Regions from separate parts of the Streptomyces sp. NRRL B-24572 genome, predicted to be linked through region 2. Evidence: predicted binding sites of a transcription regulator. Region 2 holds the regulator's gene; the other holds the start of a gene.
The links. Region 2 encodes HspR, which represses chaperone genes until heat shock. Its sites were predicted from a motif close to TTGAGNNNNNNNNNCTCAA; they were not measured.
Positions count from the first base shown of each region.

Region 1: a site for HspR is predicted at 4,051-4,069, ahead of lon (endopeptidase La). Genes of this name have one in related genera too.

Region 1 covers NZ_MWIG01000638.1:3,178-9,173, reverse strand. Annotated here, with positions in the region: partial or broken gene CCN56_RS32350 (lytic polysaccharide monooxygenase) at 1-811, shown strand, start outside; gene CCN56_RS32345 (DUF4240 domain-containing protein) at 923-1,516, opposite strand; gene lon (endopeptidase La) at 1,617-4,028, opposite strand; gene CCN56_RS32335 (GNAT family N-acetyltransferase) at 4,160-4,807, shown strand; gene CCN56_RS32330 (hypothetical protein) at 4,876-5,409, shown strand; gene CCN56_RS43575 (hypothetical protein) at 5,451-5,681, shown strand; gene CCN56_RS32320 (hypothetical protein) at 5,678-5,926, shown strand.
Region 2 covers NZ_MWIG01000150.1:5,628-11,623, reverse strand. Annotated here, with positions in the region: gene clpB (ATP-dependent chaperone ClpB) at 1-546, opposite strand, end outside; gene CCN56_RS09660 (pyridoxamine 5'-phosphate oxidase family protein) at 669-1,073, shown strand; gene CCN56_RS09655 ((2Fe-2S)-binding protein) at 1,181-1,501, opposite strand; gene CCN56_RS09650 (hypothetical protein) at 1,498-1,716, opposite strand; gene CCN56_RS09645 (helix-turn-helix transcriptional regulator) at 1,844-2,827, shown strand; gene CCN56_RS09640 (heat shock protein transcriptional repressor HspR) at 2,909-3,343, opposite strand; gene dnaJ (molecular chaperone DnaJ) at 3,348-4,514, opposite strand; gene grpE (nucleotide exchange factor GrpE) at 4,548-5,195, opposite strand; gene dnaK (molecular chaperone DnaK) at 5,192-5,996, opposite strand, start outside.

The DNA.
Region 1 (5,996 bases), on a different contig from region 2:
CGCGAGCGCCCACGGAGCCGTCTTCAACCCCGTCAGCCGGGTGGCGGCCTGCTACGCCGAGGGCCCCGAGACGCCCAAGTCGCAGGTCTGCAAGGACCTCGTCGCCGACTCCGGCACCCAGCCGCTGTACGACTGGAACGAGGTCAACATCGCCAACGCCGCCGGGCAGCACCAGGCGCTCATCCCGGACGGCAAGCTCTGCTCGGCCAACCGCGAGAAGTACCGGGCCCTGGACTGGGCGCGCACCGACTGGCCGTCGACGACCGTCGCCGCCGGCTCCTTCGACTTCAAGTTCCGCGTGACGGCCCCGCACTCGGGCACCATGACCGTCTACATCACCAAGGCCGGCTTCGACCCGACCCAGCCCCTGAAGTGGTCGGACCTGGACCCGACGCCCGTCGCCGTCTACGACACCGCCCGCACCGCGACCGACGGCTACTACAACTTCACGGGCACCTTCCCGGCCCGCACCGGCCGCCACATCGTCTACAAGATCTGGCAGCGCAACGACAGCCCCGAGGCCTTCTACAGCTGCTCGGACGTCGTGTTCGGCGGTACGGCCACGACTTCCGCGACGCAGACCCGGACCGCCCAGGCCCCGACGGAGTCGAAGATCGCGGCGGGCGCCTCGCTCTCCACCGTGAGCCACGCGGGCCACGGCGGCGACGAGCAGCCCCCCGCCCTCTCCGCCGAGACCGCCGAGGCCCCCTCCTCGCCGCTCCCGGCGGCCCTCACGGGCGCGGGCGCCCTCGCCGTCTTCGCGGCGGGCAGCCTGCTCCTGGGCCGCCGCCGCAACTCCTCCGCCTCCTAGGAACCTCCTGGGAGGGCTTCCCGGGAGGGACCTTCCGGGAGAGGCCTTCCGGGAGAGGCCTTCCGGGAGGGTTCCCAGGAGGATTCCCGGGAACTCTCCCGGAAACCCTTCCTAGGAGCCGGAGGCGCCGGGCGGGAAGAGGGCGGTGAGCCGGGGTATCGCCGACCCCTCCGGACGAGAGCCCCGGGGCCTCGCGTCCTCTTCCCACTCCCCCGCCGCCTCCGCGGCGTCCTCCGCCTCCTCGACGGCGTCGAGGAACTCCTCGCCGTCGTCGCCCTCCTGGCCCGTCAGCTCGTCCCACGCGTCCTGCGCGACGTAGTCGAGCTCCTCCCACTCGGGCCACTCGTCGTCGTCCCAGTCGTCGTGGTGCCGGCCCACGAGCGCGCGCACCTCGGGGACGTCGGCCAGCGCGTCCGGGTCGGCGAGGACCGACTCGTACACCTTCCGCCCCTGACCGACCAGCCAGAGCGTGAAGTAGTGGAAGCCGTCGTCCGTGCAGTCGCCGCCCTCGATGCGGTTCGCCGCCGTCCACAGCGCGCGCGTGTCGGCGATCTCGGTCGCCCTCTCCAGACGCACCTGGAACTCCACGCTCTCGGCCGCCGGACGCCGTATCAGCTCCGTCCGCAGCCACTCGAGGCGTTCGTCCCGGTCACCGGGCCGGCGGCTCAACTCGTCGATGAGAGCCCAGAAGGCGTCGTCGTTCATGCGTACGAGCATGCCAGCCCCGTCTGACATCCGGGTAACGAGTTCCGGACGCGCCGGAGCGGGGTGCCGGGATCGGCACCCCGCTCCGGTACGTGGGGAGTTACGCGGCCACGTCCACCGGCACCACCGCCGGGGCGAGGGCGATCTCCAGGACCTGGCGGACGTCCGTCACCGGGTGGACCTCCAGCTTCTCCAGGATCTCGGCCGGGACGTCGTCCAGGTCGGGCTCGTTCCGCTTGGGGATCACGACCGTCGTGATCCCCGCCCGGTGCGCGGCGAGGAGCTTCTGCTTCACGCCGCCGATCGGCAGCACCCGGCCGGTGAGGGAGACCTCGCCGGTCATGGCCACGTCCGTACGGACGAGCCGGCCGCTCAGCAGGGAGGCGAGGGCGGTCGTCATCGTGACGCCCGCGCTCGGCCCGTCCTTGGGGACCGCGCCCGCCGGGAAGTGGATGTGCACGCCCCGGTCCTTGAGGCCGGTGACGGGCAGCTCCAGCTCCGCGCCGTGCGAGCGGAGGAAGGAGAGCGCGATCTGCGCCGACTCCTTCATCACGTCGCCCAGCTGACCGGTGAGGGTCAGCCCGGCGGCTCCCGTCTCCGGGTCGGCGAGGGAGGCCTCCACGAAGAGGACGTCACCGCCCGCGCCGGTCACGGCGAGGCCGGTGGCGACACCGGGCACGGCCGTCCGCCGCTCCGCCGGGTCCTGGGCCGACTCCGGGACGTGGTGCGGCCGTCCGATGAGCTGCCGCAGGTCCTCGGGGCCGACGGTGAACGGCAGCTCGCGGTCGCCCAGTTCGTGCTGGGCCGCGACCTTCCGCAGCAGCCGGGCGATCGAGCGCTCCAGGTTGCGGACGCCCGCCTCCCGGGTGTACTCGCCGGCCAGCTTCCGCAGCGCGGACTCCTCCAGGACGACCTCGCCGGCCTCCAGACCGGCCCGCTCCAGCTGGCGCGGGAGCAGGTGGTCGCGGGCGATGACGACCTTCTCGTCCTCCGTGTAGCCGTCGAGGCGCACCAGCTCCATGCGGTCGAGGAGCGCCTCGGGGATGGCTTCGAGGACGTTGGCCGTGGCCAGGAAGACGACGTCGGAGAGGTCGAGTTCGACCTCCAGGTAGTGGTCGCGGAAGGTGTGGTTCTGCGCGGGGTCGAGGACTTCGAGGAGCGCCGCCGCGGGGTCGCCGCGGTAGTCGGAGCCGACCTTGTCGATCTCGTCGAGCAGGACCACCGGGTTCATGGACCCGGCCTCCTTGATCGCGCGGACGATCCGGCCGGGCAGGGCGCCGACGTACGTCCGCCGGTGGCCGCGGATCTCCGCCTCGTCGCGTACGCCGCCGAGGGCGACCCGGACGAACTTCCGGCCCATGGCGTGCGCCACCGATTCGGCGATCGACGTCTTCCCGACGCCCGGGGGGCCGACGAGGGCGAGGACGGCTCCGCCACGGCGGCCGCCCACGACGCCGAGGCCGCGCTCGGCGCGCCGCTTGCGCACGGCCAGGTACTCGGTGATGCGCTCCTTCACGTCCTCCAGGCCCGCGTGCTCGGCGTCCAGGATCGCCTTGGCGCCCAGGATGTCGTACGCGTCCTCGGTCCGCTCGTTCCACGGCAGTTCGAGGACGGTGTCGAGCCAGGTCCGGATCCAGGAGCCCTCGGGCGACTGGTCGCTCGCCCGCTCCAGCTTCTCGACCTCCTTGAGGGCGGCCTCCCGCACCTTCCCGGGCAGGTCGGCGGCCTCCACGCGGGCGCGGTAGTCGTCGGACTCGTCGCCCTCGGTCTCGCCGTTGAGGTCGCGGAGCTCCTTGCGGACGGCTTCGAGCTGGCGGCGGAGCAGGAACTCGCGCTGCTGCTTGTCGACGCCCTCCTGGACGTCCTTGGCGATGGTCTCGGCGACGTCCTGCTCGGCGAGGTGCTCGCGGAGCTGGGCGGTGGCGAGCTTGAGGCGGGCGACCGGGTCGGCGGTCTCCAGGAGTTCGACCTTCTGCGCGACGCTGAGGAAGGGCGAGTAACCGGAGTTGTCGGCGAGGGCGCCGACGCCGTCGATCTGCTGGACGCGGTCGACGACCTGCCAGGCACCGCGCTTCTTGAGCCAGCTGGTGGCCAGCGCCTTGTACTCCTTGACCAGTTCGGTCACGGAGCCGGGCAGCGGGTCGGGCAGGGTCTCCTCGACGGTGCTGCCCTCGACCCACAGGGCGGCGCCGGGGCCGGTGGTGCCGGCGCCGATGCGGACGCGGCCGAGGCCGCGGATGAGCGCGCCGGGGTCGCCGTCGGACAGGCGCCCGACCTGCTCGACGATGCCCAGGACGCCGGTGCCGGCGTAGGTTCCGTCGACCCGCGGCACGAGCAGCACACGGGGCTTGCCCGCTCCGGTGCGGGCGGCGGCCTGGGCGGCCTCGACGGCGGCCCGTACGTCGTTGTCGGACAGGTCCAGCGGCACCACCATTCCGGGCAGCACGACCTCGTCGTCGAGCGGCAGCACAGGCAGAGTGAGCGGCACAGACGCCATGGACTCAGAAGCCATGATCTCCCCTTCGGCAGTCAAGTTGAGCTATACGCACTCAATGCTTGTGAGCTCGGGGATGTTCCCGGACGTTCGTTCGCTCTGAGCGATCACCCCCGCACGCGCCCGCATGGAGCCGATGTAATGCCTGCATGGATATTGCAGCCATTACCTCGGCCTGGGTGGCGGGCTGGACCGTCTCCCGGGGCACCCCGGCCGCCGTCGCCGAGCCCTGGGGCCACCGGATCGACGTCGGCCTGCCCCGGCACGTCGTGCGGCACGTCCTGCCCGCCCCCAACGCGGCCTCCGTCGGCGCGCTCTGCACCCGCCTGACCACGCCGTACAGCTGGCTCAAGGTGATGGCGGGCCCCGAGGAGGTGGCGCCGTGGATCACCGGGGGCTGGACGATCCCCGACGACCCGGGCTTCATGATGGTCAAGCCGCTGGACCCCGGCGCCCGCCCCGCGCCGCCCGAGGGATACGCCCGGACCACCGAGGTCGAGGACGGCGTCGTCCGGGTCCGGATCCTCGCCCCCGACGGCACCCTCGCCGCACGCGGCCAGATCGCGCCGACCGGCTCCACCGCGGTCGCCGACCAGATCGAGACCGACCCCGCGCACCGGCGCCGGGGCCTCGGCGCGAACGTCATGCGCACCCTGGAGGCCGCCGCCGCCCAGGCGGGCGCCGTGACCGGAGTCCTCGCCGCGACCACGGACGGCTTCGCGCTGTACGACTCGCTGGGCTGGATCCACCGGGGACCGCTCACCGGAATCGTCCGCACGGGCCCCGGAGGCGACTGAGGTCTCCGCCGGGTGGAATCCCGGCCGTCCGGCTGCGCACGGGGCCCCGGACCGTGCATGCTCGACCCATGGTGCGAGGCGTACGGACGACGTGGACGTGGTGCGGGACCCTGCTGCTCGCGGGGGCCCTGGTGGGCGGCCTGAGCGGCTGCGGCCCCGGCGTGCCGACCGCGCCCGGCGGATCGCCGTCGAGCACGAGCGCACCGGCCCTGCCGAGCCCCACGACGGAGTCCGGCACGCCCGCGTCGAACCCCCAGCCGGGCGAGGTCCTCGTCGAGGTGGTCGTCAACGGCGGCCTCGCCGGCGTCCGCAACCGGCTCGTCGTCCACTACGACGGCAGCTGGACCAGCCGCTCCGGCACCAAGCCGCCCCGGACCGGCAAGCAGACCCCCGCCGAGGCCGCCGAGCTGCGGGCGGCCCTGGAGGACCCCGCGTTCGCCCTCGTCCCGGAGCGCCCGACGGGCAGCCCGATCCCCGACGGCTTCCAGTACTACGTGACCTACCGCCACCGCCTGGTCGTCGCGGACGACGGCGCACGTCCGCCCGCCCTCCAGCGCGTCTTCGCCGCCCTCCCGGAGGGCGGCCCGCCGACGAACCCCTGAGCGCGTGAACCGGGGGACGGCCGCCCGGCGACAGAGAGGGCGTGAGACTGTCGCGCCCCGCAGGGGGAGGCCCCTCCGGGGGCGACGAGGGCGACGACGCGGCGGCCCTCCGGTGGCCGGCCCCCGCTCCGGGCGGCTTCGGGCCCGACGTCGCGGGCACGCGGCCGTACATCGACCGGCTCCGCGCCAAGTCCCCCGCCACCCGGCGGGACCACCCGGCCCGCCACCCGGCGGCGAGCCCTCGTCACCCGGACGAGGTGCCGATCCCGTGAGCCCGCTGCGCCCGTACGCCCGCTCCCGCGCCCTGCCCGGCGGCCTCGCCCTCGCCCTCGCGGTGCCGGGTCACGCCGAGGGTTCGGGGCGCCCGCCGCCGTACGCGACACCCTGGGCCTGGTGGGCGTGGGCGATGCAGCCGGGCCCGCAGGGCGGGGCGTGGACGGTGGCGGCGGTCGCCTTCGCGTCCGGTGCGGCGCTGTACGCGTGGCGGGGCGCGCGCCGTACGACCGCCGGGTCCTGACGCGCGAAGCCCCGCGCGCGTACGCCTCGTTAAGTGTTTGTCCCGGCCGTCGCCGCCCCGCGAGGATGGC
Region 2 (5,996 bases):
GATGACCGGGTCCAGCTTGCCCTCGCGCGCGGCGGCGGTGAAGTCCGTGCCGAACTTCTCCAGCGCCTTGTACTGCCCCTCCGGGTCGGGTGTGGTCACCCGGCGTCCTCCCCTGCTCTTCTCGAACGCGTCGAGCAGCTTCGATGCGCTCGCGCCCTGCCCGTCGAGGATCTCACCGGCCCGGCCGCCCTTGGCGGCGATGCCGATGAGGAGGTGCTCGGTGGACAGGTAGTCGTCGCCGAGCTCCTTGGCCCGCTGGTCGGCGTCGGCGAGGACGGCGAGGAACTCGCGGTTGGGCTGCGGCGGCGCGACCGTGGACCCCGTGATGCTCGGCAGGGAGGCGAGCAGTCGATCCGCGCCGGCCCGGACGACGGCCTGGTCGGCGTCGGCGGCGGCGAGCAGGTCGATGACGTTCTCGTTGTCCTGACCCGTCAGCAGCGCGAGCAGCAGGTGGGCGGGGGTCAGGTCGGCGTGCCCCTCGGACACGGCGCGGCTGCTCGCCGCGTTGATCGCGTCCCGGCTCCGGTTGGTCAGTTCGGCGTCCACGTGCGGTGCTCCTCCTGGATTCTCGTGGGTCCTCTCCTTCTATGACTTCTCCAGGGTACACAAAGTTGAGTCGATCCCGCTCAAGGTATCGGAGGGAGCACGGCCCGGGTAGTTTTCCGGGCATGGCCACAGACCCGAGGAACCCCTCCGACTCGTACCTCAGCTTCTGGCGCGAGTACCACATGTGCACCCTGACCACCCCGCGCCCGGACGGCACCCCGCACGTCGTCGCGGTCGGCGTCACGTACGACCCCGAGGGCGGGTACGCGCGCGTGATCACCAACAAGAACAGCCGGAAGGTCGCCAACGTCCTGGCGGCGGGCGCGGACGGCGCGCGGGTCGCGGTCTGCCAGGTCGACAAGGGGCGCTGGGCCACCCTGGAGGGCGTCGCCCACATCCGTACGGAGGCGGAGACGGTCGCGGACGCCGTCGCCCGCTACGCCGAGCGCTACGGCCGCACGCCGACGGAGAACCCGGACCGGGTCGTCATCGAGATCGCCCTCACCCGGGCGATGGGCCGCGCGTAGCGGCGGCGGACACGGAAAAGCACAGCGGCGCCATCGCGTTTCAGGTCCGCGATGGCGCCGCTGTGTGGGGGAAGTGCCGGAGCGATCTACAACGACGGGGGAATCGCTCAGGCACTGCGGGGGGTGGCGGTGATGGCCTCCGGTTCGATCAGCTGGTGGTCCCGCTGGTCGAGGTTGACGAAGATCATGCCGTACCGGATGGCACAGCGGATGGGCTGCGGAGCGCCGCGGGGACGGCGCAGACAGCGGTACGCGCGGACGTCTTCGTCCTGTTCGCGGGCGACGACGATCGGCTCTCCGAAGAGCGTGACCTTCAGCGAGTCGCCACGGTGGGGGATGGCCGTGGCGAGATCGACGAAGTGCCAACCGGAGCGATAGGCCGAGGCCATCTCCCGACGGAACCTGGGGTCATCGGGCGGGAAGCTCACGCGTCCGCGCCCTTGGGAAGGATCTCCCAAGAGGGCTCGCCGGGCGAGGCGAGCACATCGTGCGCCGGAGTGGTCTCCCACGAGGGCTCGCCCGGCTCCGCCACTACGGAGTGCGCCGGGGTGGTCTCCCATGAGGGTTCGCCGTTGAGCGCGAGCCCGCCGAGAACAGCCGCCGCAACGGCTATGGCGCTGAGTGCACGAACCATCCTGGTCATGGCCGATCTCCACCTCTTTTAATCACAACCTCCCCCCCGCGAGTTAGACGATGGCTTACTCATGACCCGTCCACCAGCCAACCCGGGCATCATGTTCCTGTAATTCAGGACCCTGAGGGGGGTGCAAATGCGTCTGGAATGTGATGGATCGGGCCATAACCACAGTCACGGTGAACTATGCGACGTGGGCAAGGAGCTGTACGCGAACGCACTCCGCACGGGTCGAATCGCCCGCTCCGACGCCGCGGCCGCCCCTTGCCTGAGGGAGCTCTCGCTCCTCCACCCGGACCCCGACGACAACCAGTGGCTGCACCCGGTGTCGCCCTCGATCGCCCTCAACCAGCTCATCCACCCCATCGAACTGGAGATCCAGGCGCGTCGGCAGCACGCCATCGCGCTCGCCGACGCGTTCGAGCCATTCCTGGCCATCCACACCCCCGACCCCTCGGCCGCGCAGGCGATCACCGTCCTCGAAGGCCTCAGCATCATCAACGCGACGCTGGACCGGGTCATCAACGAGTGCACCGAGGAACTCCTCACCATCCAGCCCGGCAGCGGACGCCGCCCCGAGACGCTGGAAGCGGCCCTGCGGCGCATGGAACCCCTGCTCGACCGCGGCGTCCGGATGCGCACGCTCTACCAGCACACCGCCCGGCACCACCCCGCCACCCTCGCCTACGTCGAACGCGTCGCGCCCTACGGCCTCGAACTGCGCACCCTCGAAGAGATCATCGACCGGCTGATCATCGTCGACCGCAAGGTCGCCTTCGTGCCGGCGCGCAGCGACCGCCAGGTCGCCCTCGAACTCCGCCACGAAGGCCTCGTCCAGTACCTCGTCGGCGTCTTCGACCAGTTCTGGCTCCACGGCGTGCCCTGGGAGGAGGAGATCCCGTACAGCCCGTCCGTGGACGGCATCGGCGGCGTCCAGCGCTCCATCGCCAAGCTCCTCGTCGAGGGCCACGTCGACGAGGCCATCGCCCGCCGGCTCGGGATGAACGTGCGGACCTGCCGGGCGCACATCGCCAAGCTCGCCGCCGCCCTCGGCAGCGGGAGCCGGGCGCAGCTCGGCTATCTGATCGCCCAGTCCGGGATCCTCGAACGGGACAGCTGAGGAAACGGCAGAGGCCCCTTCCACCGACGGTGGAAGGGGCCTCATGGCTCTGTACGGCTCTGTACGGCTCTGTACGAGGAGCTACTCGCCGCGCTTCGGGCGCCACACCACGAGCGCGCTCGCCTGCTGCACGTCGGTGTACGGCACCAGGTCCCGGCGGTACGAGGCGTGCACCTGGGCCTCGCGCTGGCGCAGCGTCGCCGCCGCGCCCTCGACCGCCGCCGACAGCTCGGACACCCGTGCCTGGAGCGCCGCGACCTGGTTCTCCAGTTCGATGATCCGCTTGATCCCGGCCAGGTTGATGCCCTCGTCCTGCGACAGCTGCTGCACCTGGCGGAGCAGCTCGATGTCACGGGCCGAGTAGCGGCGGCCCCGTCCGGCCGTGCGGTCCGGGGAGACCAGGCCGAGGCGGTCGTACTGACGCAGGGTCTGCGGGTGCAGACCGGAGAGCTGTGCCGCCACCGAGATGACGTACACGGGCGACTCGTCGGTCAGTTCGTACGGATTGCGTCTCACCGGGTCACGCTCCCTTCGCGGCCTGGAACAGCTCGGCCCGCGGGTCCTCGGAGGCGGTCGCCTCGCGGAAGGTCTCCAGGGCCTCGCGCGCCTTGTCGTCCAGCTCCTTCGGCACCGCCACCTCGACCGTCACGAGGAGGTCGCCGCGCGTGCCGTCCTTGCGGATCGCGCCCTTGCCCCGGGCGCGCATGGTCCGGCCGTTCGGGGTGCCCGCGGGCAGCTTGAGGGTGACCGCGGGGCCGCCGAGGGTCGGCACCTTGATCTCGCCGCCGAGCGCCGCCTCCGTGAAGGAGACCGGCACCGTGACGGTGAGGTTGTCGTCCCTGCGGCCGAAGACCGGGTGCTCGTCGACGTGCACGACGACGTACAGGTCGCCGTTCTGCCCGCCGCGCTCGCCCGGCGCTCCCTTGCCGCGGAGACGGATCTTCTGGTTGTCGCTGACGCCCGCCGGGATGCGGACCTGCATGGTGCGGGAGGACTTGGCCCGCCCGCTGCCCTTGCAGACCTCGCAGGGGTTCTCGGCGATGAGGCCGCGGCCCTTGCAGTCCACGCAGGGGTCGGTCAGCGAGAAGGAGCCGCTGCCGCCGCGCGAGACCTGCCCGGTGCCGACGCAGGTCGGGCACACCCGGGGGGTGCCGTTCTTGTCGCCGGTGCCCGAGCACGCCGTGCACGGCTGCTGGCTGGACATCCGCAGCGGTACGGTCGCGCCCTCGATGGCCTCGGTGAAGCTGAGCGTCACCTCGGACTCGATGTCCTGGCCGCGCCGCGGCTGGGTGCGGGTGGCGCCCCCGCCGCGGTTGAACAGGCCGCCGAAGACGTCCCCGATCCCGCCGCCGCCGAAGCCGCCGGCCCCGCCCTGGGCGCCTCCGAAGAGGTCGCCCAGGTCGAAGTTGAACGAGCCGCCGCCGGGGCCGCCGGCCCTGAAGCCGCCGTTCCCGAAGAGGGCGCGGGCGTCGTCGTACTCCTTGCGCTTCTTGGGGTCGCCGAGGACGTCGTTCGCCTCGGAGATCTCCTTGAAGCGCGACTCGGCGCTCGCGTCACCCTTGTTGGCGTCCGGATGGTTCTCGCGGGCGAGCTTCCGGTACGCCTTCTTGATCTCGGCCTCGGTGGCGTCCTTGGGGACGCCGAGAACCTTGTAGTAGTCCTTCTCGACGAAGTCCTTCGTGCTCATCGACGTCCCTCCTCCCGCGCACGGGTACGGCTGTTACTCGCTGTCCTTCTCGGACTTGTCGGACTTGTTGGGGTCCTCCGAGTCCTCGGCCTTGCCCTGCGCCCCGGGCTGGGGCTCGGCGACGGCCACGCGGGCGGGCCGGATGGTCCGCTCGCCGATCCGGTACCCCGGCTGCAGGATCGCCACGCAGGTCGTCTCGGTGACGTCCGGCGCGTACGAGTGCATCAGGGCCTCGTGGATCGTCGGGTCGAAGGGCTCGCCCTCCTTGCCGAACTGCTGCAGACCCATCTTGGCGACGACGGTCTCCAGCGATTCGGCCACCGACTTGAACCCGCCCACGAGCTCGCCGTGGTCCCGGGCCCGGCCGACGTCGTCGAGGACGGGCAGGAGCTCGGACAGGAGGCTCGCGACGGCGATCTCCTTGACCGTGACCCGGTCCCGCTCCACGCGGCGGCGGTAGTTCTGGTACTCGGCCTGGAGCCGCTGGAGGTCGCCCGTGCGCTCGGTGAGCGCGGTACGGGCCTGGTCCAGCTGCGCCAGCAGGGCTACGTCCGTAGCGTCCCCGGCCGGGGCCGTCGAGTCCTCCTCGGTGGAGTTCTCGACGGTCTCGGCGGCGTCGTCAGGGGTGGCGCCGGAGGGGACGTCGGGCTTCTCCTCGAAGCCCGGGGTCTCCTCGGTCACGCCTGGCCGCCCTTCTCGTCGTCGACGATCTCGGCGTCGACGACGTCGTCGTCGGCCTTCGGGGCCTGACCGGCGTCGCCGCCGGCGGCCTGGGCGGCCTGGGCGTCGGCGTACAGCGCCTGGCCGAGCTTCTGCGAGACGGCCGCGACCTTCTCGGTGGCGGTGCGGATCTCGGCGGTGTCCTCGCCCTTGAGCTTCTCCTTCAGCTCGACGAGCGCGGCCTCGACCTCGGCCTTGACGTCACCGGGGACCTTGTCCTCGTTGTCCTTGAGGAACTTCTCGGTCTGGTAGACGAGCTGCTCGCCCTGGTTGCGGGACTCGGCGGCCTCGCGGCGGCGGTGGTCCTCCTCCGCGTACTGCTCGGCCTCCTGGCGCATCCGGTCGACCTCGTCCTTCGGCAGCGAGGAGCCGCCGGTGACGGTCATCTTCTGCTCCTTGCCCGTGCCCAGGTCCTTCGCGGTCACGTGCATGATGCCGTTGGCGTCGATGTCGAAGGCGACCTCGATCTGCGGGACGCCACGCGGGGCCGGCGGCAGACCGGTCAGCTCGAACATGCCGAGCTTCTTGTTGTACGCCGCGATCTCGCGCTCGCCCTGGTAGACCTGGATCTGCACGGACGGCTGGTTGTCCTCGGCCGTCGTGAAGATCTCGGACCGCTTGGTCGGGATCGTGGTGTTGCGCTCGATGAGCTTGGTCATGATGCCGCCCTTGGTCTCGATGCCGAGGGACAGCGGGGTCACGTCGAGGAGCAGGACGTCCTTGACCTCACCCTTGAGGACACCGGCCTGGAGCGCGGCGCCG